Regions from separate parts of the Halomonas sp. XH26 genome, predicted to be linked through region 1. Evidence: predicted binding sites of a transcription regulator. Region 1 holds the regulator's gene; each other region holds the start of a gene.
The links. The regulator PhoB, encoded in region 1, activates phosphate uptake and scavenging genes when phosphate is short. The targets are predictions, from matches to a motif close to TGTCATANNNNTGTCANA.
Positions count from the first base shown of each region.

Region 2: the regulator PhoB is predicted to act here: its motif matches at 4,115-4,132, upstream of ppk1 (polyphosphate kinase 1).
Region 3: the regulator PhoB is predicted to act here: its motif matches at 6,533-6,550, upstream of J4377_RS03845 (esterase-like activity of phytase family protein).
Region 4: the regulator PhoB is predicted to act here: its motif matches at 1,438-1,455, upstream of J4377_RS16710 (heavy metal response regulator transcription factor).

Region 1 covers NZ_CP071889.1:4,028,482-4,036,489, reverse strand. Annotated here, with positions in the region: gene yccS (YccS family putative transporter) at 1-621, opposite strand, end outside; gene J4377_RS18445 (hypothetical protein) at 866-1,222, opposite strand; gene J4377_RS18440 (HU family DNA-binding protein) at 1,222-1,494, opposite strand; gene J4377_RS18435 (NAD(P)/FAD-dependent oxidoreductase) at 1,599-2,789, opposite strand; gene J4377_RS18430 (chorismate lyase) at 2,877-3,458, shown strand; gene ubiA (4-hydroxybenzoate octaprenyltransferase) at 3,493-4,383, shown strand; gene phoB (phosphate regulon transcriptional regulator PhoB) at 4,506-5,195, shown strand; gene phoR (phosphate regulon sensor histidine kinase PhoR) at 5,198-6,514, shown strand; gene J4377_RS18410 (hypothetical protein) at 6,796-7,098, shown strand; gene J4377_RS18405 (hypothetical protein) at 7,494-7,820, shown strand; gene J4377_RS18400 (copper chaperone PCu(A)C) at 7,919-8,008, opposite strand, start outside.
Region 2 covers NZ_CP071889.1:3,250,759-3,258,766, reverse strand. Annotated here, with positions in the region: gene J4377_RS14960 (linear amide C-N hydrolase) at 1-174, opposite strand, end outside; gene cls (cardiolipin synthase) at 278-1,741, opposite strand; gene ppk1 (polyphosphate kinase 1) at 1,816-4,029, opposite strand; gene hemB (porphobilinogen synthase) at 4,155-5,162, opposite strand; gene elbB (isoprenoid biosynthesis glyoxalase ElbB) at 5,371-6,030, shown strand; gene tatC (twin-arginine translocase subunit TatC) at 6,157-6,939, opposite strand; gene tatB (Sec-independent protein translocase protein TatB) at 6,936-7,487, opposite strand; gene tatA (Sec-independent protein translocase subunit TatA) at 7,491-7,775, opposite strand; gene J4377_RS14920 (phosphoribosyl-ATP diphosphatase) at 7,799-8,008, opposite strand, start outside.
Region 3 covers NZ_CP071889.1:828,864-836,871, reverse strand. Annotated here, with positions in the region: gene argA (amino-acid N-acetyltransferase) at 1-702, opposite strand, end outside; gene J4377_RS03865 (inorganic phosphate transporter) at 849-2,114, opposite strand; gene J4377_RS03860 (TIGR00153 family protein) at 2,124-2,804, opposite strand; gene J4377_RS03855 (CYTH domain-containing protein) at 2,940-3,848, shown strand; gene J4377_RS03850 (ion transporter) at 3,878-4,795, shown strand; gene J4377_RS03845 (esterase-like activity of phytase family protein) at 4,871-6,295, opposite strand; gene J4377_RS03840 (5'-nucleotidase, lipoprotein e(P4) family) at 6,662-7,438, opposite strand; gene J4377_RS03835 (L-threonylcarbamoyladenylate synthase) at 7,711-8,008, opposite strand, start outside.
Region 4 covers NZ_CP071889.1:3,642,131-3,650,138, forward strand. Annotated here, with positions in the region: gene J4377_RS16695 (hypothetical protein) at 190-366, opposite strand; gene uraH (hydroxyisourate hydrolase) at 469-879, opposite strand; gene J4377_RS16705 (heme-binding protein) at 927-1,418, opposite strand; gene J4377_RS16710 (heavy metal response regulator transcription factor) at 1,554-2,225, shown strand; gene J4377_RS16715 (heavy metal sensor histidine kinase) at 2,225-3,598, shown strand; gene J4377_RS16720 (linear amide C-N hydrolase) at 3,783-4,940, shown strand; gene J4377_RS16725 (alpha/beta fold hydrolase) at 5,097-5,912, opposite strand; gene J4377_RS16730 (GGDEF and EAL domain-containing protein) at 5,960-7,699, opposite strand.

The DNA of each region.
Region 1 (8,008 bases):
CGCCACGCGGCGCGCCTCTAGATCGACCCCACGAACAGGCTCAAACAGCGCAGACTTTAAGATTAAAAACTCACCTAGCGCTTTATATACCCGCGCCATACTTTGTTTAACTGGCTGGCGCGAAAAAAGGGCGCACCATAGGATTGAGATAACCCCATACCACGCGGCTCCTGCAAGCAGCAGCAACTGCCTGGAAGCCACGTCTTCATCCACGCCACCGTGCTGTTCAATGTTGATCATTGAGTAGATCGACAGGATTAACGTGCCTGACGCAATGGTCGCGTACCGCTGACCAATGGCACCCAGCATAATTAACGTGAAGGTAGAAACCGCCAGCCCAACCGCAAACAGCCACGGCCAAGGGAAAAGCCACTGAACAACAAACGAGGCCGAGGCAAAGCAAGCAAGTGTCACCACCAGCGCCTGGAAGCGCCCCTGCCAGCTGTCATCGGTTTCAGAAAGCGCACTCGCAATAATGCCCAGAAACAGCGGAATCACCAGCGCGATGTCTCCTGCCAAACCGCTAAACAGCAGCGCCCCGCTGAACGCGATAAACACGCGCAGGCTGTAGGCAAACTTGTCCAGGGTCCATAGACGCCGCAAAGGCAATGAAATAGGCATAGAGTCTCTAATGGGTCGCTTCTTTTAGACTTTAGTTTAATGCTTAGTATAGAGTGAAGCGTGTGTGCTTGTCTTTACCCGCTGTTTTCAACGGCTGTGCTCAATGGCTATACAAAACGTAACCGAGCAAGCGTGATGCTTGGCAGCGAGGGGCTGGTCAGTGAGAGCCTAGTCTGAAAGATAGCAGGGGCAATAAGAGAAATCTTAGGAAGGAACCCGCCACCTTGAGGTGGCGGGTTAGTTATTACATATTTTTCAGTAGCTTTTGAAGCTTGTTCATATCGGCGGAGTCGCCCACTAGGCGGACTTCACCGGCTACCATGCCATCTAGAAATGCCTGTTGCGTTGGCTTTTTAAGGATTTTCAACGCGGCATCCTGATCGCGAAAACGAAGCTCAAGGTCTAGGTCAACGGGTAGCCCTTTGCCGGTATCAATGCCTTTCGGCGCCATTCGATAATACCGGGCAATGCTGAGGTCTTCCGTGGCAACGCCCCAGTCCAGTCCGCGCATTCGCTCAAGTTGCTCACGAAAGCGCGGCTTGCGTCGCAGGGCTCTTTTAAGCAGTAAGCTCAGTAGCCACAGCGTCAGCTTGAGTTTCATTAGGAAACGGCGTCCTTAAGCGCTTTGCCCGGCTTGAACGCAACGTTTTTACTGGCGGGAATCTGTAAAGGCGCGCCAGTTTGCGGGTTTTTACCAGTACGTGCGGCACGCTGGCGCACGGTAAACGTTCCAAAGCCAATCAGAGCGACATCTTCGCCTTTGGCAACGCTGTTAGTGATTTCGTCCAAGATAACGTTCAGGACTTGGCCAGCTTTGTCTTTGGATAGATCAGCGCTTTCAGCAATTGCGGCGGCGAGTTCAGGTTTGCGCATAAAGGTATCTCCCTATGTGAAAATCAAGCGTAAGTTCATCTGTGTTGTTAGAAGCACTGCCCAGCTGGTTAACTTTTTTAGCCTAGTCGCTAAGGCGGCGAAAATCAGCCTAGCAGCGCAGGTGCTACTCTGGAAAGCTCCACTTTCCTTCTCACGCAGCTGCCTGTCAACGCAAATCCAATCAAACGACCGTCTTTATTTTCAGCAATCGCTGTCATTTCACCGCCTTCTCCCTCAATTCTCCACCGTGCTGGTGTGGTTACCGGTGGGTAGGCAACCACGGGTAGTAATGGCGTTTTCACAATGACGGGCCACGCCCCAAAGCTGACGCTGGTTGGTTTTCCGGCGAGGGTCGACGCCAGTGCTTTTACGCTCGCCTGCAGGGGCTGCACGTACATAGCGTTAACTCCCTCAACGCAAGCCACATCGCCCAACGCAAATATGTTCGGTCGAGAGGTGCGTAACTGGCGGTCAACCACAATACCGCGAGGGCTAACCGCCAGCCCGGCTGCTTCGGCAAGTTGAGTGCGCGGAACTAAGCCAGTGGCGAGTAACGCGATGTCGGCAGCATAAAGGTCGCCATTATCAAGACGAAGTGATAGAGCGTCATCTACGTTAAGTGCCAGTGTTGTCAGGTTATGTCCTAAGGAAAGTTGGATGCCTGCCTCTTGGAAAGCATCAGCCAGTGCCTGGCCGAGCGGTTCGGGGAGCAGACGTTGCAGCGGTGTACTTTCTGGCGCAATGAGAGTGACTTGGTGGCCGCCAGCATGGAGATCATTGGCGAACTCGCAGCCCACCAGCCCAGCACCGACAACTGCGACACGTTTAGTAGGCGTTGCTCCTAATGCGGCATAAAAGCGGCGATACTCGTCTAAGTCGTTAATGGTGAAGCATCGTTTGGCGACACTTTCGGGCACGCTGAACGGCCTATGGGGAGCCGCTCCAGTGGCTAACACCAGATCGTCGTAGTGGAGCTGTTGGCCATTACTGAGCTCTACGCGTTGGTTATCCACATGCAGATGTGCGACCTGGGTGTGGGTAATTAACTCAGCGTCCAGTTCTTCTGCGACGCTGCTGGCGTCACGTTGGGCGAGTTGGTCTGGCGTTAAGCGTTTCGCAAAGCCTGTAGAAAGCAGCGGTTTACTGTAATCATCGCCACTATCGGCACTAATAAGGGTAATGGCACGTGTATCACCCTGTCGGCGTAGGGCGCGCGCAAGGCCAATCCCCGCCATACCGGTGCCAATAATAATCAGTGTCGAATGGGAATATAGCGATATCTCGTATGAAGGCATGCAGTCACCAAAAGTCGGCAGAACAAAAGCCTGTGAGGTCACCATGTTACACTAGCTTTCTGTGTATTGACCGCCTTGGAGACTTTGGTGATCGCCCCTACTGTTCGGCAAGCTTCCCTATTTCCTCATCGACTATTTCCTCACTGGCTTCCTGTTGCTGCGGCTCGCCCTGCAATGAGCGCTTCGTGGTGGCAGTGGGTGGCATCGACGGACTCCTTAACGACGCGGTTAACCGTCGCAGGCGGCACAAACGCGTTTCGGGTGCAATTGTTACGTCAAACGATTGGCTTACCTCTGCGGGACGAAGCGCTAGCGCTGGGAATTGAACCGCGCCGCTATGCATGGCTGAGGGAAGTAGCGTTGTGTGTAGGTGATAAGCCCTGGGTAGTAGCACGCTCGGTAGCGCCACTTAGTCAATTACAAGGTAAGGGGTTAGAAGGGCTTGGCGAGCGTTCACTAGGCAGCTGGCTGTTTCAACAACCTGACTTGGTGCGCGGGCCACTCTACGCCACTCGCCATCAGCCACGCTTTGTCGCGGAACACTCTGCGTCGCTTTTAGATAGCGTATGGGGTCGGCGCTCAGTGTTTCAGCACAGTGGGCTGTCGCTGTTAGTGCAGGAATACTTTTTATCAACCATGGCAGATGATCTTGCCCTGTCTTCGCGCTAGGCTATCGCCAGCGTTTTCTTTTTGAGAGGTAAGCATGGACCGTTCTCTGTTGAGGCCAACGGGATGGGCTCGAGTGGCTGATTTTTTACATTTAATGCGGTTGGATCGCCCGATTGGTACTTGGCTATTGATGTGGCCCACCTTGTGGGCTTTGTGGATAGCGGCAGAGGGCGTGCCTGGACGGAATGTTCTGCTGATCTTTATTTCTGGCGTTTATGTTATGCGCGCTGCGGGCTGCGTGGTTAATGATTATGCTGATCGTCATTTCGATGGCCATGTAAAGCGCACTAAACATCGTCCGCTAGCCACTGGTCGTATCAGTGAAGCCGAGGCGCAGCTGCTGTTTATAGCGCTGGTAGCCACTGCTTTCATTTTAGTGCTATTGACCAATTGGTTTACGGTGCTGTTGTCGATAGGTGGTGTTGTATTAGCGTTCATTTACCCGTTTATGAAGCGCTACACCCATTTACCTCAGGTGGTGCTGGGGGCTGCATTCTCTTGGGCGATCCCCATGGCATTCGGTGCGGTATTGGGTCATGTACCGTTTGAAGCATGGCTATTGTTTAGCGCTAATGTGCTGTGGACCGTTGCCTACGATACTCAATACGCCATGGTTGACCGCGACGATGACCTAAAAATTGGTATCAAATCTACCGCTGTGCTGTTTGGTAGCGCTGATCGTCTGATAATTGGTGTGCTGCAAGTGGCGGCACTTGGACTACTTGCCTGGGTAGGATGGCGTGTTGGTTTAGGTGGCTTTTTCTGGCTTGGGCTAGCCGCTATGGCCGCCACGTTTGTCCACCAACAACGATTAATTGCTGGCCGTGAGCGCGACCGCTGCTTCCAGGCATTTCTTAATAATCATTGGTCAGGCTTGTTAATTTTTGCAGGTATTGCACTAAGTTGGTGGCCAATAACTGGCTAAATATCCTCTATGTCATAGAATTGTCATCAAGTCATGGTGTTATCGTCACTGACATGTCTTTGAACTGTTTTTTTGAACTATTTTTTTAAATTAGTTTTCATTGAACACCGTGAGGCCCTGGAATGACCGCCAAGACCGTTTTGATTGTCGATGATGAGGCGCCTATTCGCGAGATGATCGCAGTGGCGCTGGAAATGGCTGACTATCGCGTGCTTGAAGCGGATAACGCCCAGGATGCCCACGCGATGATGGTTGACCACCAGCCAGATCTGCTTTTGCTGGATTGGATGATGCCGGGCACCAGTGGTATTGAGCTTGCAAGGCGCTTAAAGCGTGAAGAAGCCACTGCCGAAGTGCCTATCATTATGCTGACCGCTAAAGGCGAAGAAGATAACAAGATTCAAGGACTTGAGGCCGGGGCGGATGACTATATCACCAAGCCTTTCTCTCCCCGCGAACTGGTGGCTCGCTTAAAAGCAGTATTGCGACGTACTACCCCCCGTGGTGTCGAAGATCCTATTGAAATTAATGGCTTGCTATTAGACCCAGTGAGCCATCGTGTGAGTGCTTACGGTAAGGCGTTAGAAATGGGGCCGACGGAGTACCGCCTGCTGCAGTTTTTCATGACGCACCAAGAGCGCGCCTATACACGTAGCCAACTGCTCGATCAAGTGTGGGGTGGTAACGTATACGTTGAAGAGCGGACGGTAGATGTTCACATCCGACGTCTACGTAAGGCCTTAGGGGAAGCTCACCAGAGTCTCATTCAAACGGTGAGAGGCACTGGGTACCGTTTTTCCGCGCGGGTGTAACGGTGCGCCTGTGGAGCCGAGAACTATGGCGGATTGCATGGTTAGCTGCCCTGGGGGCTTGTCTCGGATGGTTGCTAGGTATGCCAGGGCTTGGGGTTGCTGCAGGCCTTGCCGTTTGCTTGGTTTATCAACTGCGCCAACTGCGTGCACTCTTTAAGTGGTTAACGCTCCACCCTCATGATGAACCCCCTGCTGCAAGCGGTATGTGGGGCGAACTTTTTGATCGCTTGTATCGCTACCAAAAGAGCCAACGGATTACCCAGAATCGCTTACGTGCCACTCTTGCGCGTATTCAGGAATCATCCGAAGCGATGCGTGACAGTGTCGTTATGCTAGATCGACATGGTGACTTAGAATGGTGGAATAGTGCCGCGACCGAAATGCTGGGGTTACAAACGGCCCACGACCGTGGCCAGCATATTACCAACCTGCTTCGTGATCCTCGATTTATCAGCTACTTTAATGCGCGTAAATACGGTGAGCCGCTAACGTTAACGTCGCCCATCGATGAACGGCGTATCCTGCAATATCAAATTACACTCTATGGTGATGATGAACGCTTGGTAATGGCGCGAGACATTACCCGTTTGCATCGCCTAGAGCAGATGCGTCGTGATTTTGTCGCCAATGTTTCCCATGAGCTGCGCACGCCGCTAACAGTACTGACGGGTTATTTAGAAACTTACGGCGACTTGAAAGAGCAACTTCCACCACGTTTGGGCCGAGGTATTGCTCAAATGGAAGAGCAGACGAAGCGTATGCAAAACTTAGTCAATGATCTGCTACTGCTCTCTCGGTTAGAAATTGACCAAGGTGGCGAGGATCATCATGCGCTGGTGTTAGGGCCGATGCTCGACAGTATTCGCCGCGATGCGCTAGCGCTCTCTAATCAACAGCACAATGTCCAAGTCGTGCTTGAAAGTGATGCGCGGCTCATTGGCAGCGAGCAAGAACTGCATAGTGCGATTTCAAACCTAGTGTTTAACGCTGTGCGGTATACGCCAGAGGGTAGTCAGATAACACTTCGCTGGAAAACCATGCCGAATGGCAGTGCTTGTATTGAAGTCGACGACGACGGCGAAGGAATAGATCCTGTCCACATTCCGCGTTTAACCGAGCGTTTTTATCGTGTTGATAAAGGTCGCAGTACGGCTACCGGTGGAACGGGCCTTGGTCTAGCGATTGTGAAACATGTGCTGCTGAGACATGATGCACTGCTACAAATTGAATCCCACCCTGGCGAAGGGGCTCTCTTTCGCTGTGTTTTTCCGCCATCACGCGTTGTCGAAGACGAGTCCATACCGCGCAATGCTGTCTAGATGTTGTATAAGTGTGTCACGGTGTCATGTTAGTATGGTCAAATAATGCTCATGTGCCATTTGTAGCCACTTTTCCTGCCTAAGTTGAAAGATTCTAAACGTCTTATTTATTTCTTAAAATATATAAATTAATGTTTATTAACGTTTTTTTATTATTTTTTGCTTTTTGGCATGGCATCTGCAGTGTCTTAGATAAGAGAGAAAACCACAGGAACTGGTAAGCCGAAAGGCAGTCTTTCTTACCATTTAGCAGTATTGAACAGCGATCGAGGAGATGGAATATGATGTCCAAGGAATTACTCAAGAAAGCTGGTATTTTAAGTGTAGCGTTTGGTCTGGTTGCTAGCCCTGCGGTATTTGCTCAAGAGCCAGCGGATCCAGCAAACAATATTTCCCCAGATGAACAGCCTGTCGATTCTCAGCCTGGAAGCACAACAGATTCAAGTGATTATGACAGCCAAGATTTGACCCATGACGAAGGTGATAACGCCAGCGACATGCAGCCAAGCTCAACGAATCATGGTGATTCAGATGCTGGCTATGACAGCACAGATGAGTTGCCTGAAGAAAATAGCGGCATGTAACATTAACTTTGGTTACATATCTTTTCAAAAGGTATTATAACTCTTACGCTTATGGATGAGCTATTCAGAGGCAAGGATGTCAAATCGCATGGATGCTCCTAGATTCAAGGATTGAATCTTTCGACGGTCAACACGCTAGTTAGGGTTAATTCCAAGGTTGGAGCCCCTCAAACGGATAGGAAGCTAGCGTTACGTATCGCGATACTAAGAGTGCTCAAGACCCCACTTCGGTGGGGTCTAATTTTTTGTGTATAGTATAATCATTGTTACATTGCCCACTGTTTCTTGGTATTAGAAATGCAATTATTCAGATGACACGTTCAGCGACCGACAAAAAAAGGGTACCTTGTATCATTACATTGTCGGTTGCTCCATGTAGTAAGGAGTCTTTATTTATGTTGTTGAAATCATTTGTTAAAAATACTTCAGTTTTGGGCCTCTCGCTGGGCCTTATCGCAAGCCCAATGGTATTTGCGCAATCTTCCATTGAGTTGAACCAAGAGCGTGCTGATAACCAAGAAATTATTCAGCCTCAATCTCGTAACACATCGGGCCCTGCGACCTATTCAGCTAAGGATCTGATTAACGACAATGACAATACTCTGATATACACTCCCTCAAGCCGTTCCAGCACAACCGATGATGACTCTAAAGCTAAAGATAGAGCAGGGTATCACGCTGAAGAACTCAACCGTGAAGAGGGTAGCAGTACACGCTGGTAAAGAAGGCTGTGGTTAAAAGTGAGTGACAAATAAGTTTTTTAGTAAAAACCCCGCTTTGACGGGGTTTTTATGGTTAAGACGATTATCGATTGATCCCGTTAATGCTGATGATGGCGATCAGCCGCGTTGCTTCCTTCTTGGGCACTTTGAACCCAAACTTCTATTTCAATATCGTCTTGCTGGGCAAA
Region 2 (8,008 bases), 780 kb from region 1:
CGCAACGACGCTCCCGTACTTCGATGTCCATGTCAGCGCTCCCTGCACCCCGTCGTCGCGTGTGATGCCTTTCGGCTGCGTCCATAGGTTGGTCATCAGGTCTTTGTGAAAGTCCATGTTACGGCCAACGATGACGGCTCCGTTGGCGTCCGGCCAAACTACTCGCGTGCACATACGGCTCTCCTTTCGCTAAGTTGCAACCAACATACTGCCAGAATAGGTCTGACATTATTCTCTTCGTATATCAGCAGTATAAATCACTTTCTGGCCGCTTAGTTCAAAGGATCGGCCCCAGCATCGCGACGGTATTATTGATTAATCGGCGGTGGCGGGGCCAGTTTGCAACCTCATTGGGGTCAACGCGCACCGAGCTGTTGAGGTAGTGCTGCTGACGTTGGTGGATCTGTTGGGCCAGCTCTGAGTCGTAGGCCAGGATATTGTTCTCATAGTTGAGTTCGAAGCTGCGCCGGTCCATGTTGGCGGAGCCGATAAGACTGATCTCACCATCCAGGGTGAGCGACTTGGTGTGCAACAGGCCACCGACATACTCATAAATTTTTACGCCGGCGGTGAGTAGTTCGGCGTAGTAGCTGCGGCTAGCAGCGGCTACTATGCGGCTGTCATTGCGTTGAGGAAAGATAATAAGAGTCTCCACGCCGCGACGTGCGCTGGCGCAGAGCGCGGCTTGTAGAGGTTCGTCCGGCACATAGTAGGGTGTAGTGATAACTAGGCTTCGGCGGGCGCTGTAAATCAAGGCCTCGAACATCTCAGGCATGGCCGAGTAGCGCACGGTGGGGCCGGTGCCGATTACCTGTGTACATATGCCAGGCCGAGTGGCGGGGAGGGGGCGGTGCAGCAGGGCACGGATATCGTCGTTGACATGCGACATCCAGTCGCTGATAAACAGATGCTGATTTTGGCGTGCGATTGGCCCTTCAAAGCGAATCATAAGATCGACCCAGGGCGCATACTTCGCCTTGACCCGAAACTCAGGATCAGCGCAATTCTGGCTACCGCAGTAGGTAATGTGGTCATCAATGACGACAATTTTGCGGTGGTTGCGCAAATCGATACGGCCGCCAAGCATGCGCAAGATCGGATTGCCAATAGGCAGGGCGCGTGCAAGCTGGACGCCAGCAGCTTGCATCGCCCGCCAGTGCTTGGAGTGGATCATGGCGCGCGCACCAAGGTCATCTGCCATCGCTCGGCAGGCAACGCCGCGCGTGGCTGCTCGCATCAGCGCCTGGGCAACTTTGAGGCCGTTGTTATCGGTCAACCAGATGTAAAATAGTAGATGGACGTGATCTTGTGCAGCGTCAATATCGGCAACAAGTGCATCAATGACGGCGTTGGAGTCTTTTAGTACTTTTGCGTGGTTGCCACCGACCGGCTCGAACCCGCTGATGGAATAGCCCACCTGAAACAAGTGCTGATAGTGCGCCGGAATCTGCGGTGCGAGGTTGGTTGAATCAACACCAAGAGTGGTCTCTGGTGTTGATGTTTGCGCAAGTACCTCACGCATCCGTTTGGCGCGTTTGTTGCCGATGTTGGTCTCACCGAGTAGTAAATAGGTAATGATGCCAACGATTGGTAGGGCGATGATGACCACTATCCAGGTCAGTCTGGCCCTAGGGTCGCGGTGCGGTTTAAGTAGAACGCGGATGATCAGCAGCCACTGAATCACCAGGTGCAATGCAGCGCTGAGCGCAGTGAGAACGGTAGAGTCGCTGATGCCATTCATTATAAGTGTGCTTCCTCATGCTGATACGGCAGGTCAATCATGGCTAACCGTCCCCAACCCTCCTTTCTACTCAGCTAGCTTTTTGATGCGTAGGCATAGAGCAGTGTTTCCTGAGCGCTGATCGCGTCGCCATTGCCAGGATCCTGGAGGTGATAGCTACCGTCGCTTTTTAGTAACCAGCTTTGGCAGTTATCGACGAGGTAGGTCTCTAAATCTTTACGTACCCGCGTGGCAAGCTTTTTATCCAATAGCGGGAAGCAGGTTTCTACGCGATGGAACATATTGCGTGACATAAAATCAGCGCTTGAGCACCATGTTTCTGGTTTGCCGTCATTGTGAAAATGGAAAACGCGGGTATGTTCTAAAAAACGCCCAATAATCGACCGGACACGGATATTTTCTGAAACACCCTCGATACCGGGTTTCAAACAGCACATGCCGCGAATGATCAGGTCGCACTCTACGCCTGCTTGCGAGGCGCGATAAAGCGCTTTGATAAGCTTGGGCTCTGTTAGCGAATTGCACTTAATAATGATGTGCCCGCGCTTACCTCTAAGCGCCACCTGAGCTTCACGGTCAATCATTTCGACTAAGCGCTCGTGAAGCGTAAAGGGGGCGTGGAGCAACGTGTCGATCTTGCGCGCGCGGCCCATGCCAGAAAGCTGCTGGAACACCTTGTGCACGTCCGCGCATAGTGCTGTATTGGCAGTTAGCAGGCTGTAATCGGTATATAGTTTCGCTGTTTTAGAGTGGTAGTTGCCGGTGCCTAAATGTGCGTAGTGGCGCAGCTCGCCCTTCTCACGTCGCACGATATGTAGCATTTTGGCATGGGTTTTATAGGCCATGATGCCGTAAATCACGATGGCGCCGGCTTCTTGCAGGCGTGATGCTAACTGAAGATTGTCGGCCTCATCGAAACGCGCCCGCAGCTCGATAACAACGGTGACTTCTTTGCCTTGGCTGGCGGCATCGACCAGAGCACTCACTATCGTTGAATCTGCGCCCGTGCGGTACAGAGTCTGCTTGATTGCCAGTACGTCCGGATCGCGTGCGGCCTCGCGTAGTAGGTCTTCAATAGGTGAAAAAGACTGGAATGGGTGATGAAGCAGGATATCGCTTTTGGCAATAGCGCTAAATAGGCTGCCACCCTTTAATGCTTTTGGCACGCTAGGCGAATAGGGGCGATAGAGCAGTTCCGGTCGGTCAACATCACCGAGTACAGCCATCATGCGGGTCAAATTTACCGGCCCTTGAACACGGTATAAGTCGCTGCTTTCTAGCTCAAACTGGCGCAGCAAGAAACTGATCAAGTCATCTGGACAATTATCAGCGACTTCAAGGCGAACACCACTGCCATAACGGCGGGCTAATAGCTCGCCACGTAGCGCTGAGGCCAAGTCTGAGACCTCTTCTGGGTCGACGGTCATATCGGCATTGCGAGTCAGCCGGAACTGATAACAACCGCGCACACGCATACCGGGGAAGAGTTCCTCTGCATGAGCGTGAATCATCGATGACAAGAAAATATACTCAGAGAAACCTTCTGCACACAGAGCTTTAGGCAGTGCCATCAAGCGAGGCAGTGAGCGAGGCGCTGGCAGTATTGCCATGCCACCAGCCCGACCAAAGGCGTCCTTTCCCTCTAGTTCAACAATGAAGTTGAGGCTTTTATTAACCAAACGCGGAAACGGGTGGGAAGGGTCTAAGCCAATGGGGCTGATGACCGGCATGATTTCGTTATCAAAAAAACCTTTAACCCACGCTTTTTGCTCGTCGGTCCACTGATCGCGACGACGAAAGCGTAGCCCCTGAGCTTCCAGCGCGGGCAGCAGTGTTTCGTTCAATATTTGATATTGGCGGGCAATTTGCTGATGCGCGATATCCGAGATTTCTGCCAGCACAGCCTTAGGTAAGCGGCCGTCGGCGGCGGTGGTATCGTCACCTAATGCCATTTGGTGTTTAAGCCCAGCAACTCTTATCTCAAAAAACTCATCCATGTTGGATGAAAATATCAGCAGAAACATCAGCCGGTTAAGTAGCGGATGTGCATCGTCTAGGGCTTGTTCAAGCACCCGGATATTGAATTGCAGATGAGAAAGCTCGCGATTGAAGTAAAGCTGCGGGTCGTCAAGATCCGCTTCCAAGTGAGCCTCTTTCGCGTGAACTCCGGTGGGGGTACGATTGATACGCAATGGCAAAGCCTCTCCCTCGCCACTTACCGTCTCGTTTGCAGCGTTCGTTGACTCGCTAGAAAATGCTGGCGTGGAATCTGCTGATTGATCGTCCATGGCTGCCCCCCGGTGGTGGTTCATACTCATCATAGCGTGATAACTACTGTTAATAGGAGTATGCCGGGAAAAGATGACAAACAAGTGTCACCGGTTTGTCATCTTTGAAGGTTTGACCCCTGAAATTAACGCTGTAACAAGCGTGCTGCTTCTAAGGCAAAATAGGTTAAAATCCCATCTGCACCTGCTCGCTTGAAGCACATCAGTGACTCAAGAATGACGGGTTCGGCCTCAAGCCAGCCGTTGTCGAAAGCGGCGCGATGCATGGCGTACTCACCGCTGACTTGATAAGCGAATGTCGGTACTTGGAGTTCGCTTTTTACACGACGTACGATATCCAAGTAAGGCATGCCAGGTTTTACCATTACCATATCAGCGCCTTCAGCGATATCCATAGCGACTTCATGCAGTGCTTCATCACTATTGGCGGGATCCATCTGATAGGTGCGTTTGTCCGCTTTGCCAAGATTGGCGGCAGAGCCGACTGCATCACGGAAAGGGCCGTAATATTTAGAGGCGTACTTAGCGCTATACGCCATAATACGCACATTATGCAGGTGTTCCTGCTCCAACACTTGGCGTATGGCGCCGATGCGGCCATCCATCATATCGGAAGGTGCCACGACATCGGCGCCTGCTTCGGCGTGGGAGAGTGCCTGTTTGAGTAGCGTATCCACTGTGCGGTCATTTTGCACATAGCCGTGCTCATCAAGAATGCCGTCCTGTCCGTGGCTAGTATAGGGGTCAAGGGCGACATCGGTAATAATGCCAAGCTCTGGTAGTGCTTCTTTTAGCGCCCGTACACTACGCTGAACCAGACCATTCGAGTTGTAAGCCTCTTCTGCTAACTCGCTTTTTTGCTCAGCGCTGACAACGGGGAAGAGAGCTAAGGCAGGAATACCCAGCGCGTAGGCCTCACGTGCCTGCTCAATCAGCAGGTCGATGGAAAGACGCTCAACACCGGGCATTGAGGCAATCGCTTCGCGCTGATTTTCGCCTTCCAGTACAAAAACCGGCAAAATCAAATCATTGGGTGTTAGCGTCGACTCCTGCATTAAGCGACGGGAGAAATCGTCGCGACGCATACGGCGAAGTCTGGTGGCAGGGAAGTGACGGGGAGCAGAGGTGTTCAACGGCTTTCTCCAAACAATCGCATAGTCAATCAAATAGTGGGTGCCCTAAAAGGCCTAACGTGAGTATATCAGTCCTGCACTGCAGCGAAAGCGGGCTTGTGATAGCTGGCTTGTAGTGGCTTTATAGACTGACTAAAGTGAGCCACTCAGCGACGCTAAGTGGCGACGATTTAACAGCGATAATAAGCGCTACGATAAGGAGATAAGCATGACCAAACAGGTAGCAATCGTATTAGCAGGCTGCGGCGTTTTTGATGGTTCTGAAATCTATGAAACAACGCTAACGCTGCTGCGCCTTGATCAGTTAGGGATTGGCTATCGCTGCTTTGCGCCGGATGTCGCTCAGCATCATGTGATTAACCACTTAACCCAAGAGCCTGTCGAGGGCGAACAGCGCAATGTACTGCAGGAGTCGGCGCGCCTTGCCCGTGGTGATATTAGCCCGATTACTGAGCTAGATGCAGATGACTTTGATGCGGTCATTGTTCCTGGTGGCTTTGGTGTCGCTAAAAACCTGTCTGATTTTGCCGACCAGGGCGATAGCATGCAGGTACTTGAGAGCGTGAAAGAGGCGCTGGTAGGCTTTAAAGAAGAGGCAAAACCCATTGGCCTGATGTGTATTGCTCCTGTTTTGGTCCCGCGCCTGCTTGGCGAAGGTGTGGCCGTGACGATTGGTCATGATCCGAGTGTTTCTGGCGCCATTAGTGCGATGGGTGGCCTGCATCGCAGCTGTGGCGTAGAAGACATTGTGGTAGATCATGAGCATCGGGTGGTAACGACGCCTGCTTACATGCTGGCGACCCGTATCAGTGAGGCCGCAACAGGTATCTTTAAGTTGGTAGACCGCATTGATGAAATGATGGGCTAATGCTTTCTAGGTAATCGGCTATTCGTATGAAGGGCAAAAAGCCTCTCGTATGAAGAGCAAAAAGCCTCTGTCATGTTCCCATGGCAGAGGCTTTTTTTGAGCAGTGTATCGCCTTTAATAGTGCTTTTAGGTCTCTTGTTCCTCAGCGTCATCCGCCTTTGCCTTACGGCGTACCAACCGGCCAAACAATAGGCCCACCTCATAAAGTAGGTACATCGGTATCGCTAACAGGCTTTGAGAAATAATGTCGGGAGGAGTAAGCAGCATGCCCACCACAAAGCAGCCTAAAATAATGTAGGGGCGCTTTTTAGAAAGGCTCTCGACTGTGGTCGCGCCAGACAGTATTAGCAGAAATGTTGCGATGGGGATTTCAAACGCAACACCAAAGGCGAAAAATAGCTTAAGTACAAAGTTCAAATACTGATTAATATCGGTCATTACCGCCACGTTTTCCGGCCCGGTCTGGGTGAAAAACTCAAAGAGCAGCGGAAAAACCACGTAATAAGCGAAGGCCGCCCCAGCGTAAAATAGCGCTATGCTAGAGACCAGAATGGGTATCGCCAGCGCTTTTTCGTTATCGTAAAGCCCAGGTGCTACAAATGCCCATGCTTGGTGCAGTACGAAGGGGATAGCGATAAAGACGGCGACTACCAGGGTTAGTTTGAAGGGCGCCAAGAAGGGCGAGGCTACCTCGGTGGCTATCATCTGTGAGCCTTCTGGCAACAGTGCCATTAATGGCTCAGCCACAAAGCTGTAGATGTCATTAGCAAAGGCATAAAGGCCAAGAAATACGACTAATATAACCACGACCGCTTTCATAAGCCGCGAGCGTAGTTCAATCAGGTGCTCAATAAGAGGCGCTTGGCCTTGGTCTTTACGTGGCTCCTGGGAGTCGCCAGACATGCTCATTGGTGATTACTATCCTTTGTAAGATCCGCCTTTGTAAGATCCGCCTTTTTAGCATCGGCATTTCCCACATCCGCCTGCTTGACGTTAGCCTTGCTAGACTCATTTTTGCCGCTAGGATTTACCGCGCGCAGTTCATCGGTAGCACGTTGATGAGGCGTTGAGGAAGAGGCTGCTGGCGTGTCTTCGCGTACTGTTTGCAGTGCATCATCTAGTCGAGCACTCGCGTTGGCAACCCGCTGCTCGGTCTCGTTTTGGGACGCTTGTGTCGAAGTGCTGGAAGAAGAGGGGGCGTCGGCAATGCTCTCAACATCCTGCTTGGCTTTTTTGAGACTGTCATCGAGCTTTTTCTGTTGCTCGTTGAGCTTTTGACGCAACTCCTCTGCTTCCAACTGAGCGCTGATCTCGCGCTGCATACCGGATACCGTACGCTTGATTTTGCCAATCCACATGCCTGCTGTGCGAGCGGCTCTAGGCAGGCGCTCTGGGCCAAGCACCAGAAGCCCGACGATACCAATCAGCATCAGTTCAAGAAAGCCGATATCCAGCATGGGTTATTTGCGCTCTTCGTTACGTTCTGTGGGGCGTTCTTCGGCGGCACGCTTCTCTTCTGCTTGAACATCATAGGTGTTACCAGCCTCTTCGTGGCTTACCTTCGCCTGAGATTGGTCAGCATCTTTTTTGTCGCCGTCTTTCTCTTCTTCGTTAATGGCCTTCTTAAAGCCTTTGACTGCACCGCCTAAGTCGGTGCCCACATTACGCAGTTTCTTGGTGCCGAAAATTAGGATGATAATGCCCAGAACAATCAGCAACTGCCAAATACTGATACCACCTAACATATGCATTTCCTCATCAGTGCAGGTTAACGTTGTGTGCGGGACGCTTTTTCGTCATGACCAGAAATACCAAACCGCCGTGCTAGCTCATCTAAAACGCGCTGATGATCCAGTTCAAGGTGCGACAGCATCACCAAACTATGAAACCACAGGTCGGCGGTTTCAGCGATCACAGCTTGATGCGCCTGCTCGCCGCCGTGCTCGGCATCTTTAGCAGCCAAAATTGTTTCGGTCGC
Region 3 (8,008 bases), 910 kb from region 1:
CTGTTGCAGGCGCGGCTCGGCCTCTGCCGGGGAAAGCTGGCGCAATAGCGCGCCCTGCTCGTCTTCAAGCCCTTCCGATTCGCCTAATAGAATCAGCTTATCCGCTTTCAGCGCGACGGCAGCATGTTGTGCGACTTCCGAGGCATCTAAATCAAACACTTCACCTGTGCTGGAGAAACCCAGCGGCGGCAGCAGCACTAGCGAGCCTTTTTCCAACAGCCCTTCAATGGCGCTCGAGCGCACTCGGCGTACTTCACCACTGTGATCAAAATCGACGCCTTCGCGCACTCCTAATGGCTTAGCGGTCACCAAGTTGCCGGAAATCACGCTAAGCTCTACACCGTGTAGTGGCGTGCTAGGCAGCCCCAAGGAAAGACGAGCTTCTAGCCATAAGCGCTGGTGCGCGGCCACCTGTTCCACGTGGGTCATCACCGCTCGGTCAGCTACCCAACGGCCATCCACCCGTGTTGGCTCGACACCGGCAGCCGTCAATGCGTCATGCACTTGTGGGCGAATACCAAACACCACAACTAGCCGCACCCCCAGAGTGTGTAGCAGCGCTAAATCTTGAATCAGCTGCTCTCCTCGGCCAGACGCCATGGCTTCGCCCTCAATTAAGATGACAAAGGTTCGTCCCCGGTGCGCGTTAATGTAAGGGGAAGCATTACGAAACCAATCAACAAAAGGGAAGCGTGTGTCCAAGGGCCGCTCTCCGGCAGCAGGTGAATGAAAGTATCAGCGTTTACTTTAACAGAGCATAAAAAACAGCGGCACCTTCTTGTGAAAAAGAAGATGCCGCTATGCGTTTGGCCAAGCAGTAACGTATTGGGCGGGGTTACCCCTTGCTGTTAACCAAACATGCCTTTGAACATAAAGAAGAACAGAATAGCCAAACCAGCCCCGGCAGGTAGCGTAATCAGCCATGACATGGCGATGGTGCCAATGACACGCAGGTTAAGTGCCGCCATACCCCGAGCAAGCCCTACACCTAATACCGCCCCTACCAGTGTATGGGTGGTTGAAATCGGCAGACCCGTACCGGAAGCTAATACCACCGTGGTCGCTGCTGCCAGCGTGGCGGCAAAACCACGACTGGGAGTGAGTTCAGTAATACCGGTTCCCACAGTGGCAATGACTTTGTGGCCGTAAGTTACTAAGCCCACCACGATGCCACCACCGCCCAGCACCAATACCCACCAGGGCACTAGCGCAGAGCCTTCAATTTGGCCGCCAGTTTGTACCACGCTAATGACCGCCGCAAGCGGACCAACCGCGTTCGCAACGTCGTTAGAGCCGTGAGCAAACGCCATGGCACATGCAGTAAAGATCATTAATACGCCGAAGACGCGCTCAACGTTGGCGTATCCAAAGTGGTCGTTGGCATTTTTCTCGAACTTGATACGACGCTGCATCAACAGGCCAATACCCATGATCACAAGCCCTAACAAAATCGATAGCAGCAGGCTTTGACTAAAGGTCAGGTCCAGCCCAACGTGAGATAGGCCTTTGGTTAGCGTGACCATCGCCACAATAAAACCAACCAAAAATACGTAGCCCGGTACATAGCGTTTGGCAGCAGCAAATGGATTATCATTTTCAAAAATCAGGTGATGCACTGATTTAAACAGCACAAAACCGATAGTACCTGCCAACAGAGGAGAAACGACCCAGCTTGCCGCAATGGTGCCAACAGCGCCCCAATCCACCGTAGAAGCACCCAATCCCGCTACGGCAAAGCCCACAATGGCACCTACAATGGAATGCGTCGTGGAAACCGGCCAACCTTTCATCGATGCTGCCAGTAGCCAAGTACCCGCTGCCAGCAACGCTGCCAGCATACCGTACACCAGTAACTGCGGGTCTTCCTGGAGCAACTCTGGGTCGATAATGCCTTTACGAATGGTGTTGGTCACTTCACCACCCGCCAGCCAAGCACCTAAAAACTCAAAGACAACCGCAATTATAATGGCTTGTTTGATGGTGATCGCTTTTGACCCCACCGAGGTTCCCATCGCATTGGCAACATCATTCGCACCAACGCCCCAAGCCATAAAAAAGCCAAACAAACAGGCCAGAATGATAAAAATTTCACCGTGCTGGGCAATAATCTGCATAGGTATCCCTTAGCGTGCGGTCAAAATCTGTAGGCGGCTGCCCACGCGTTCAGCGCGATCAGAAACTTCACCGACCCACTCAATGATTTTGTAAAGGAAAATCACATCAACAGGAGGAAGTTGGCTTTCAAGCTCAAACAGCTGGCGACGTATCGCGATCTGCTGGCTGTCAGCTTGGTGCTCAAGTGTGTGCAGCTCACGGATCATATTCTGCATAACATCGGAAACATTGCGTCCAAAACCGGACTCAAGCAGCTCTTTCAGCTCTTCAAGCGCTTGGCGAGCCTGGGCCACACACGCCACGCTGGTACGCATATAATCGCGCATGGGATCGGCCAGCTCATCGGGTACGCGCATTTTACGCCCCAGCATAATGCCGGTAATGTCGCGCACCTTGTTGGCGATCTTATCCTGCACGCTGATAAGGTCGAGCAAGTCGGACCGCGAGACGGGAAGAAACATCGTATTGGGCAGGTTAAGCCGAAGCTCTGTTTTCAACGTGTCGGCGTCATGCTCTAAGCGGGTAACGTTTTCACGCAGTACAGCTGCGGTATCCCAATCACCGGCAAGCGATGCCTCGAAGAACGGCAACAGTTGGTCGGCACATTCATTGGCCTTGACGATGTGGGCCAGCAGCGGCTGGAATGGCGAGCGGCCAAACATCGCGGAAAAAGGGTTGGAGGTAACCATATAGCCTTTAGCCTGTTTTCGGGGAGCCTGGAAATGGCGGCGCCAGTATAAAGAGTGCGCTCGCCGCCGTCATGAAAAGTTCACAATGTCATGTAAAATTAATTGAAATGTCACAATACAAAGGTGGCTAATGTCATGAAAAATTCAACATCTACTGCTGATTCTGTTTCAGCGCCTACCGAAATAGAGCTTAAACTCGCCCTTGCGCCAGCTCAACTAAACACGCTGCTGTGCCACGCGGCACTAGCCGAAACACCCCAACGGCAACATTTGTCGAACACCTATTTCGATACCCCTGCGGGCGATATGGCGAATGCACGGATTGCCGTGCGCTTACGCCAAGTTGATGATCGCGTGCTACAAACGGTGAAAACTGCCGGCCATGGTGGTGGCGGCCTCTCTACCCGACAAGAGTGGGAGTGGCAAGTTCCTAGCCCACAGCTTGACCAGCATGGCTTAGCTACCCTACCGCCATTCAAAGGTTCACTAGGCACCGTCATTTCCGCGCTACGCCCTGCGCTGCGCACCGACTTTACCCGGCGCAGCTGGCAAATCAACTGGCAGGGCAGCCGTATAGAGCTAGTGTTGGACGAAGGAGAGATTGTCAGCGGTGGTGCTCAAGCGGCAATTTGCGAGGTCGAGCTGGAACTCAAAGCGGGTGAACCAGAGGCGCTTTGGGCGCTAGCATTAACGCTCGCGGAAAGCGTACCGCTGCGCCCTTCTGATACCAGCAAAGCCGCTCGCGGCAATGCATTAGGCGTGCAGCAGTGGGCACTACCTGAAGCTGACGCACCGGCTGAGTGGCTACACAGAGCCACAGTGGCGCTGGACGCCTACCACGACAGTGGTCTTGCGGAACACTTAACTATCGCACAGCAAGCGTTAGCCACACTGGCGACCCACCCCCAGTTAGATGAAAGCTCCCGCCGCGATGCTCAAACACTGACCACAGCACTGAATAAAAATGGCCATCCAACGTCCGCTTATGGCGCTGCTGCGTTAACCCTGGCGCATCGCTTCGCCTATCAAACCACGCTACGCTAGAAACATTCAGCCCACTTCAGGATGTCGCGATGAGTTTTCAATTAACTCCCGGTGCGGAAGGACTGCGCACACGGCTTTTCCATATTATCTTCGAGTCTGATACGCCGGGAGCCAAAGGGTTTGATATTGCGCTGATTATCGCCATTCTAATCAGCGTGGCGGTCATTTTGCTGGACAGCGTAGATAGTTATTCCGAACGCTACGGGCACATTTTCTACTATGCAGAATGGCTATTTACGCTACTTTTCAGCATTGAACTGGCGGTGCGGATTTACTGTTTAGAGCGCCCAACGATTTACCTCAAAAGCTTCTACGGCATTGTCGATGTGATCGCGATTATCCCAGCTTGGTTAGTACTGTTGATGCCTGGTGCGCACGGACTCGTCATCGTAAGGATACTGCGGGTGCTACGCATCTTCCGAATTCTGAGGTTGATGGAGTTTATCGGCGAGGGGCGTTTACTGCTCGATGCGCTTAAACGCAGCCTTCGTCAAATCCTGCTGTTTTTTAGCAGCATCATGATGGTCGTCATACTGTTTGCTGCGCTGATGTACACCATCGAGTCGCCAGAAGCCGGCTTTACCAGTATTCCTATGTCGATGTATTGGGCGATCGTGAGTATGACCACGGTGGGCTACGGCGATATTGTCCCAGCCACGTCGTTAGGCAAAGCGATCACGATGATCCTGATGCTGTTGGGGTATTCGATTATCGCTGTGCCTACCGGGGTATTTTCCGCCCAGGTTATCCGCTCTATTCGCGAAGACCGTTATTCAGAAGAAGCCTGCCCCGGCTGTGGCCATGACCGCCACGAAAAGCGCGCTCGTTACTGCCTGCGCTGTGGCACCTGGCTGGATGAAGACAGCGAAGACCCGCGTAAGAAAGAAGCAAACAAAAAAGATAGCCACGAGGGAGACGAAGACACAAACACGCCCCAGGACAGCTAAACAAAATAGCCAAACCTAGGGCGCGCAGCATTCATTTAGAAGGGAGTTGCGTGGTTAGCTAGGCCGCTACGTTGATCAATCGGTGCTCAGGTCGGCCTCGATAATAAACAGGCGGCCGCCATCCACAGTGTTGGCGTCCAGCATTTTCTGCTCGAGTTGACCCTCAGTGGACCAGGTGGCGAAGTCATCGTCGTTTAGTACCCCCAAGCGTTGGTCATCAATCACCCATAGACCTTCCATTTTATCGTGGGGATAGTTGACTTCCGCCACCATATCCACCACCAGAGACTTGCTCACTGGCTCAATTCCAGCGCTGGCCAGAGCGCTCCAGCCCTGCTCTAGAACCACTTCTTCCAAGGTTTTGCCTGCCAAGGTTAGACCCAGTTCGGCATCCTGTTTCAGGTCGCCGTTGGCTGAGACCGTTTCAAGATTGGTGCCTGAGGCAAGGTCAATGCGATAAACCTGCTTCTGAGCATCGGGTGTCGCTGCCTCAGTGCCATCAGGACCACCGTTCAGAAAACGGCCATCTCGTTCAAGCACCAAAAACTCAGTGGCGCTCAGGGCAACAAGCTCTGAGTTGGAATTCTGGTTTTGCTCTTGGCGGTAGAGATACTGTCCAGTCTCGCCCGAGCCCAGGTCCACTGTGACGATGCGGGTGATATCCAGGTCTTTCACCGTGCTGCCCGGGTTGTACAGAGTGGACTGCATAATACCTACCAGCGTTTCCTCATCCGGCGTGATAGCCAGCCCTTCCATACCTCGGTTGGCACGCCGGTTGGCAAACTCTGCCGGCAGGTTCATCTCGACCCGGTCGTCGTAGGCAAAGGGGTTGATACGGCCGATTTCACGACCTTCAGCATCGAAGTGGACCATGTGCGGGCCATACTCATCGCTAACCCAGAAGGTGCCGTCCGAGAGTGCCACCAGCCCCTCGCCATCCAGACCATAATCATCCAAGCGGATCGGATTAGTAACTTCATTATAGGGCTGGCTATCGTCCACCAAGATCGGTTGACCATTGGCATGGTAAGGAGTTTCACCCGTTCCGCCGAGTGCCAAACTGTTAGGCAGGCCACTGATCTCGGTTCCATCGGGGCGCTTGAGCAGAATGGTAGTAACCTGTTCGATCACACCGTTCGCTTGAACCTCAAACAAGCCGATACGGGGCGTATAGTCCGGTGTCGGAAATATTTTTCCCTTGCCATAGTCACCAACAAAATTGGCATTGGGGCCGCGGTCAGTCAATGCATAGAAGCGCGTTGAATCCGTGGGATGAGCCGTCATTGCCGACCCAAAGCCACCATTACGGATCTCAAAAGCCTGCTGAGATTTGCCATCTAGTAGATCATCCCGTAATACGCTGTGGGGAAGAAACACACCAGCGGCGGGGAAGTTGTCGAACACGGAGGCATTGGTATCATCAGCGTTAGCGTTATCACCGCAGCCCACCAGCAGAGAGGACGTCAGTAAGGATGCCATAAAAAGCTTATGACGGTTCATTGGTTGGTTTCCTTATTGAATACAGGTTGACGCCCGTTGGCGTCTCAGCCGCCTCCACAGGCACAATTTCCACCGTGACCCAGGGCAAGGCAAGTTAAGAAAAGTCTAGTGGCAGGAATATCCAATGGGGGTGGAGCCGTCACGGTTGTCTTAATGAAACGCGCTCACTCCGACAAGGTTCGATTTGTTATGGCATATCGCTATGTTCACGGCCACCAAGATAATTTAGTGACAACCAATGACAGGTGAATGACATGTTAGTGACTAGCGGCACGGGGACAACTTGCGGGGCTAATAAGGAAAACGCCCTGGCTATTAACCAGGGCGTCTCCTATATAGTAACGGCACGATGGAAGTGGTTACATTTTATTCGCTTTCAAACGGAGCTTCCCACGCGTTAAGCTCCGCGTCGCTCCAGCTTCCGTAACTGGCATTGGGGAAAACAATCCAGTCTTGACCAAAACGCTCAGCGTGGTCGTTAACCAGGTCGCGCTGCTCTTCAAGGCTTGCGCCGACAAAATCACCCGAGAAGTCATGCAGCGTATCGCCCAACTGCATCACTAATGTATGACTGTCTTCGACGATAGCGCGGCGCTCGGTCTTCGGTGGGCCAAGTAGCATGACGCGTTCGTCAGATACCTGGGGAAGCTCTAATGCTTCCATAGTGGCCAGCGTGTCCGCTTTATTTTCTTGGTAGCGATCCGACACATAGTAGATCGACACACCTTGCTCATCGGCAAATTCGAGAAAGTCTTTTGCCCCTGGGATCAAACGTGGCTCGCCCTCGCGCTCCCAATGCAACCAAGTATCCCAAGTAGTGAAGTCGTGGCAGGCCTGCATATCGCGCACTAGCAAAGCGCTGTTATCGATGAGCGTCTCATCCACATCGGTAATGATGGCCAAATCGGCACCCTCACCATGCGCCTCAATCTGTTTTTCCAAGCGATAGGTCGCCAGTTCAAAGCCTTGGCGCTGTAAAGCAGTTATTTCTGCGGATTGCTGTTGGTAACGAAGCCCCATGGCGTACTCAACTTGATCACAAGCGCTAGCGTCGTCGGCTACTGCGTTCCCTGATAAAGGAAGTAGCGCCAAGCTTGCAAATGCGGTTGCAGTAGCAGCGTTGCGGTATCGAGATATCATCATTAAGCAATCTCCTGTCAGTGATGGTTATTAGGTTAAGAGGGGAATCCCACACCATCCATCATTATTAATTATCAATAGTAAGCATAATCATCATAATTTATTTTTATTGATCATTCAAATAAGAAAGATAGCGCGCTAAATGAATAAGTTGATACGCATATCATGTTTAATGATTTTTGTGGATTTTGGGTGATGGAGAGACAGGCGGGACGACAGCAACCCCCTCGAGACTTTTCACCAAGGGGGTTACCAATACCAACTAGAGAATGGTGTTAACTCGTAAACGGCGTAATATCGCCGCGGCCTTCCCGCACAATTTTGGGCGGCAGCTCGCGTAGGTCAATCACACTCGTGGGGTCAAGATGGCAGGCACCGCCGTCGATAATGGCATCAAGGTGTGCCCCGAAGCGGTCGCGAATCTCCTCAGGATCGCTCATTGGCAGGGTCTCTCCTACCGGAATTAACGTGACGCTCATCAACGGCTCACCTAACGCATCAAGCAGCGCGTGGGTAATGTGGTGATCAGGCACACGCACGCCAATGGAGCGGCGCTTCGGATGCAGCAACAGG
Region 4 (8,008 bases), 390 kb from region 1:
CTTGAACACGACGATATGCAGGTCATTCATCAGCAAGGTCTTAGCAGAAAGAAAAGGAAGGAAAGGAAGGAAAGGAAGGAAAGGAAGGAAAGGAGAAAGATTACTGAACAGAACGACAACGGCCTCTATCACAGAGGCCGCTGGGCATACACCTACTCTAAACGTTTAATAAAACCACGCCATAGCGGCTTAACGATTTCGGTCAGGCAGATCAGCCAAGGCATTGTGCCCAATAGCACCGCTGTGCTGCTGGGACGTTGATTCTGGGTAAGCGATTTGATTATCTTCACCCGAACCGCGCTCCGCTAATGCAACACCAGAAACCAGTGCAAGAGCGATGGCAGCGACGATATTAATTACTTTCATTATTCATTCTCACTCGTTTTAATTGGTTAACTAATAAATTGAGTTATTAATAAATAGAGCGGTTAATAACTAGAACAACTCATCAATGATTGCTCAGTGACCTTAATTCCCACGGTACGTTGAGTAGCCGTAGGGGCTAAGCAGTAGCGGTATGTGGTAGTGCTGATCGGCCTCTTCCACTACGAAAGGTACTGGCACATTGGGGAAAAACGTAGCGGTGTCATGCGCTTCAAACCATTCACCGGTTTCAAACGTGACACGGTAAGTGCCTGGCAAGAACGCTTCATCAGTGGGGTAAAGGGCTGATACACGGCCTGCATCGTCGGTAGTTGCCGTTGCCATCAATTCCCAGCCCGTATCGGTATGACGCTCAAGTTCCACATCAACGCCAGGAGATGGCTGGCCGTTCTGAATATTGAGGACATGAACACTCAGCGGGTTATCAGCCGCCAGTGCTGTGGCAGCAACACTGCTAAGAGCAATACCAGCAAAAAAAGCAGACAATAGTTTCATAACAACATCCTTTTAGTGTGATAGGAGTAAAGCGGTGTTTGTGGGATTTACTGGGGTATCACGCTGTCGATAGCCGTTAGGGCACAGCCTTCGTCAATAGCAGAACCACCCGCCCCAGCAACACCAAGGGCACCAATCAGTTCACCTTCGATTCGGAGCGGCACACCTCCCCCCAACAGCAGCAATTCATCCAACGTGTTTAGGTTTGCCGACTCAGGGTCTTGGCGAGCATGTTCAGATAACGCGCGACTAGTACTGCCCGTCGACAATGATGTAAATGCTTTGCGTTGGGCGGCCAACGTGTTGTGGGGGCCGATGTTGTCATCGCGTTGCAAAGCAACCAGATTGCCACCACGATCTACTGCAGCGACCACCGCAGTGCGGCCATCGGCATGACACGCTTCCAAGGTGGCATTCACTAAGCGATTAGCCAGATCTAGCGACAGTGTCTGCTGCTGGAGCGGCCCGGTATCGGCAAGTACGCTACCGGCCAACAAGACAGCGCCAAGCAGAGGCAGGCGAGCACGTCGTGATGTCATGAAAGTCTCCTTATCAAGTGATGGCATCATCCTGACAGCTCGACCTCGTCAAACACCTGACGGCAGCATTACAGATTTGTAATGTGAAAAAGCGTCCGATCCGGCTACTCTGTGTCGATTTCGCGGGGTGACTGTATGCGTATCCTGATAGTAGAAGACGAGCAAAAAACCGCTGATTACCTGAGCAGAGGGCTTGGTGAATCGGGCTATGCTGTTGAGGTAGTTCGCGATGGATATGATGCACAGCACTACATTGAAGAGTACGAATTCGACTTGATCATTCTTGATGTCATGCTGCCCGGCCTTGACGGCTGGCAGTTACTACAAATGGTCCGCCAGCGAAGCCAAGTACCGGTGCTTTTTCTGACCGCGCGCGATGCCGTAGAGTATCGCGTCAAGGGGCTGGAACTGGGCGCAGACGATTACTTAGTAAAGCCCTTCTCGTTTGTCGAACTATTAGCCCGAGTACGTACGCTGTTACGCCGCAGCCCGCCTCGCGAGAGAGAGCATTTTCGCGTAGCCGATTTAGCAATGGATGTTTTGCGCCGCCGAGTCACCCGCCAAGGCGAACGACTTGCACTCACCAACAAAGAATTTGCGCTTTTAGAGCTGTTTCTCGACCGGGAAGGCGAAGTGCTATCACGTACCTATATTGCTTCTCGGGTTTGGCAGATGAACTTTGACAGCGACACCAACGTCGTTGAAGTAGCTGTACGGCGACTTCGCGCTAAAGTCGACGACCCCTTTCCCACTAAACTAATCCACACCGAGCGTGGCATGGGCTATGTGCTTGAGGATCGTTCCTAATGCCAGCATTAAACTCTCTAGCAACGCGCCTATCGTTACTTTTTGCCCTTGTCAGCACACTACTGCTGGGAAGTATCGGCACCTATCTCTACCATTCGTTAACCCGTGAAATAGCATGGCGTGATGACCAAATGCTGCATGGACGCCTGGAACGTATGGAGGCGCTGCTTGACGATAGCGAAAGCATCGCGATGCTTCACCAGCGCCCTCAGCTCTATGCCAACATGCTAGGCAATCGCGACAGCCTGCTGTGGGTACTTGATAGTGAAGGAAAAGTTCTCATTGAGGTTAATCCCAGCAATGCGCCCGTGCCAGAACTGCCAATGACGCCATCCGTTCGCTTTAGTGATATGCCTGAATCGATCCAGGCGAGACTGGCGTGGCACACTCTTGAACAAGATGGCCAGCCATTAACTCTGGTCGCAGGCAAGCTGCTAAATGAGCGAAATCAGATGCTCGCTGCCTATCGGCTCAAACTATGGGTGGCATTAGTGACTGGAGCATTACTGGCTTTTTTGCTTGGCTGGGGCGTCAGCCGACAGGGGCTTCAACCGCTGCGCCGCCTGGCTGAGCAGACCAACCGCATTGACATTCGCCAATTGGATCGACGCTTGAACGTGGCTGGGGAAACGGAAGAGATCAACCGTCTTAGCCAAGGCCTGAACCGTATGCTGGGTCGATTAGAGGAAGGATTCTCCCAACTCTCTCGCCACTCAGCCGACATGGCTCATGAGTTGCGCACCCCCTTAACCAATTTATTAGGGCAAACACAACATACGTTGCGCCGGGAAAGAAGTAATTTGGAATATCGCCAGGTACTTGAATCGAATATCGAAGAGTATGAGCGCCTATCAAGAATGATCGACAGCCTGCTATTCCTAGCCCGTACTGAAAGCCCATCAAGTGATATTCCCAAGGAGCGCGTCGATATCAGGGAGCTAGTCACCCAGCTATGTGATTACTTCGAGGGCATGGCGGAAGACGACAACCGCACATTGATAAATCACACTAGTGGTAGCGTACTTGCCAACTGCGATCTATTGCGCACGGCATTAGCCAATCTAATCGCTAATGCCCTACGCCATGGACGTTCAGGAACACCTATCCGCATTTATACCAAAAACGTTGAAAACCAAATTGAGTTACACATTCATAATCATGGGCCTGTCATCTCACCAGACGATCTGCCAAGAGTGTTTGAACGGTTCTATCGCTGCGATCCAGCGCGAAGCGGAGTGGCAGGCTCAGGCGGCTTAGGCCTAGCCATTGTTCGCTCAATTGCTCAGTGGCATAAAGGTGACGTGCGGGTCGAAAGCGATGCCGAAAAAGGCACTACCTTTACGCTCTTACTCAGCATTAACGACACGCACTGATACGGTTACGACTCTCTTACTTAACACACTAACTTATTTTTTGTTATCACCTAGCATTATCTAAAAAACAAATAACAACTATCAGCCTCACAAAAACTAACGTTTTCTTAAGTTAATTTTTAATAAATTACGCTATAGTTTACTGTAACGTATGTTAATTCTTAATGATTTTGTGAGGAAATATATGATGCTACGCCTTTCTAAACCTCGTTTAGCGCCGCTATGTATCGCCGTTGCCAGTATCGCCATAGCACCCACCGTATCCGCTTGCACTTCCCTTCTCTATAGCGACGCAAATGATCACTATTATGCGGGCCGCACCATGGAGTTGCCCATGGAGTTACCTTACAAGGTATCTTACTTTCCTGAAGGCACTACCTTTGGTTCGCAAGCTGACAAACATCATGCACTAGACTTTACTGGTCAAAACGCATTTGTAGCGATTAGCGTACCTGACCCAGTCTCAGGAGACGTAAAAGTAGCGGAAGGGCTTAATGACAAAGGCCTAACATTCAGCGTGCTGGCATTCGCGAGTACCGAAGGTCCCGTAGATATGGTCGACAACACACAAGCAGTGCTAGCCGCTATCGACTTAGGCGCCTGGACGCTTTCTCAGTTTGATACAGTCGACGAAGTCAAACAGGCATTAGAAGAACAACCTGTATTAGTCACTTCATTACTACCCCATGGGTTACTAAAAACACCGTTCCATTACACCCTGCATGACACTACGGGTAATTCAATTGTGATCGAGTTTGCTAACGGCGAACAAAATATTATTGATAACCCGCTAGGTGTTATGACGAATGGGCCAGAATTTTCCTGGCATATGACTAACCTGAACAACTACACATTTTTAAGCAACATTGATCAATCAAAATTGGAGCTTAATGGGGTAACACTCGCCCAACCTGATTCAGGCATCGCCACTGCTGGGCTCCCCGCCTCAAACACATCGGTTGGCCGCTTTGTACGCGCCGTTTACTATTCTCAGTTTGCCGAAAAAGCGGAAGATGCTGATAATGCAATCACCACGCTGGCGCACGTCATGAATAATTTTGACCGTCCGCGCGGCATTACTATCGACAACCGTTTCCATGATTCTATTGAAAACATTGCGGCCCCAGGCGTTAACAATAATCGCGTCTACACGTCTGAGTACACCTCCTGGACGTCATTGATTGACCTCCAGCAGCGGCACTTCCACATACGCTCTTACGACAGCCTTAACTATATTCATTTCGATTTAGATGAGCTAACTGATATTGATGAAATACGGCACGTCGAACTTAAAGATGTTGTCCATGGCCCACAAGATGCCACCGCATCCTTACGCCAATAAGCAATTCTCTGAAGAACTTGATTCGATAAAATACTTTTATAAACAACACACTAGGTAATAAAACATACTAAGCCGTTATGCGAACCGTCCAGGGCAAGAGCTAGCACCTCTTGCCCTACAAGCTCTAACTAACCTACGACACGGTCTACTCACACGTTAACGCCTACCCTCTAACCAGGCGTTAATTTCCCGAGCGACAAGCTCTGGATGCGTCATGTGGATACAGTGCCCCTCGCTTACCATAACACGCAGTGTGCTATGAGGCATTTGCGCATGGATATAACGCCCTACTTCCGGGCTAGCAAGGGAGTCTACTTCGCTTTGAAGCAATAGCGCCGCGTGTTTCGCTTGAGGTAGTAAATGTCTGTAATCCGAAAAGAAGGTAGCTCGCGCAAAGGTTTTCGCCACTAACGGGTCGGTTGAACAGAAACTGCTGGAGAGCTCTCCAATTAACGCATGAGACGTCCCAGACCCCATAATCAGTGGTGCCAGATAATTAGCCCATCCGATATAATTTCGATCCATTAAGCCAATAAGTTCTTCCAGATCACTACGCTCAAAGCCACCGTAATAGTTGGGTGGCATATTGAGAAAGCAAGGCGAGGGACAAATCATAATATGACTAGCGAATCGCTCGGGGCTGGCAATGGCCGCTAAGAGGCCAATGTTGCAACTAACAGAATGCCCAACAAAATGCACCTCGCTCAAATTGAGAGCATCACAAATATCGGTAACATCACGAGCATAACCTTCCAGCGTATTATAGCGTGACTCGCTGAAGGCAGAAATTGTTGATTGACCTGATCCTACATAGTCAAACAAGACCAGCGTGTAGTGCTCTTCAAGCTGGGGGATAAGGTACTGCCACATATGTTGGTCACAGCCAAAACCGTGAGCGAGCATCAGGGTTTTATTGCCTGACCCAACAACGGTTACATTATTTCGAGCTATGACTCGCTCTTTTGTTAACACGTTTGCTTTGCTCCCTTAGCTTAACGGTTTTATATACCAAAAATTAACTATCGATGACGTTTGAATTGCTTCTTAAAAGCGTGCTGATGCCACTCTTCAACCCAGGGTTTGAAGGCATGAGCAGGCATTGGACGGGCAATAAAATATCCTTGCCCACATTCGCAGCCAAGCTCAATAAGCTGTTGGCTATGTTGAAGCGTTTCAACACCTTCAGCGACCAAATCACATTCGAATGCGCCGGCAAAACCAATAACACCTTTAAGAATCGCTAAATCTCCAGCGCTAGACAGCATATTTTGAACGAAACTACGATCAATTTTTAGTGTATCAACTGATAGGTCTCTAAGATGGCTTAAAGAGGAGTACCCGGTACCAAAGTCATCTAACGAGATACGGATTCCCATCATTCGGCAAGCATTGAGCACCGAGTAAACATGGCTAACATCCTCAATAGTGCTTGTTTCCAAAACCTCAAGCTCAAGTCGCTGTTTTGGCAAACCAGGAAAGTCAGCAAGTATGTGGCTTAAATCGCAGAGAAACTGGGAATGCTGTAAGTGATACCCATCGATATTGACACTGACATGTAAATCCAGTCCTTGCTGAAGCCACTCCTGAAGCTGGCAAAGTGCGCTAGTGATAACCCATCTCCCCAGCTCCACGCCAGTCGACGTATTATTCAGCACAGGCAAAAAAGTGGCGGGTTCTTTTAATCCGTCGCTGGGATGGTTCCAGCGTATGAGCGCTTCAGCTCCAATCACCCTCCCCGTGAGCATATTAATTTTGGGCTGGAAATAAAGCTCAAACTGATTAGCGCCCATCGCAGCTCTAATAGCATTTAACTCTGATTGTTTGCCTTTTTGGACTTGTTCATTACCCACATTAAATAAACAAATCTGATTTTTTCCTGACAGCTTTGCTTGATACATCGCCTGATCGGCTTGACGAATCAATTGGTCAGGCTCTACCTCTTTCGATTGCGGATAGAGGGTAACGCCTATACTGGCAGAGAGCTTTAACAGCACCGAATCTATATCAAAGGGTTCTGAAAGTTTATTAATAAGTCGAGAAAGTGACTCTTCAACTAAACCGGCACTAAAGCGTCCATTCAAAAAAATAACAAACTCATCGCCACCAAAACGAGCAATCAAATCGTCGCTTCTTAAATTAGTAGCCAAGCGCTTGGCTACTAATTGAAGAATTCTATCGCCCATATGGTGACCATAGAGATCATTCACCTCTTTAAAGCCATCAAGATCAACAAACGCAAGCGCGAACGCCATATCATTTTTCTGTAAATCAATGATTTTCTGATCAAGGTGCTTGGTCAAAGCCGCGCGGTTAGGTAAACCGGTCAATTGATCGGTATCTGATAAAGTGCGTAGCAAAGAGACCTTCTGCTCAAGAAGCTTTTTAGTCTCCGTCAACTCCTGAAATAACTGGTCAGATCGGCTAGAACTACTGACACTCCAGAAAATACGCTCATTGGCACTATCATCGCAAAGCACATTCACCACGATTGGTAGGGTACTTGTAGAACGAGTCACCATTGAAAGCCGTATTTCGTCGCACTGCTTTTCCCGAACTAAAATAGGCACTATATAAGTGTCATACATAATCTGTGACGCTTTGCTCAATAAAATGAACAGATCGGCGCCTAATAAATCACGCGTTGAATAACCGTGATACTGCTCAAGATAGCGATTACTATAGAGAATCCGACGCTTATAGTCAGTAACCATGCACCCTATTGGGAAATCATCAAGCGAAAATAAGTTGGATGTCACCATGCTCTACCTTGAAATATACCGCAATGATTCATGCGTAAGCGTTTTTTACATTTACATATGATCTCTGATAATTAGAAAATTTGCTATTTTTATAACGTAACCAATTGATGTCATATAAAAAAACATCAATATAAAGAACTCTGCAAGTGGTACCGCTCGCTATATCCTACGCTTGTAAGTTGCGCAGTAAAAAAGTGAAGCGCACTAACGAAAATATGAAGAAAACACTAACAACAACCGATGCTGCCCACTAGATTTTTCTAGAAGGCAGCATAGCTAGTCAACGTCATCATCTTGACCAAGAAAAAG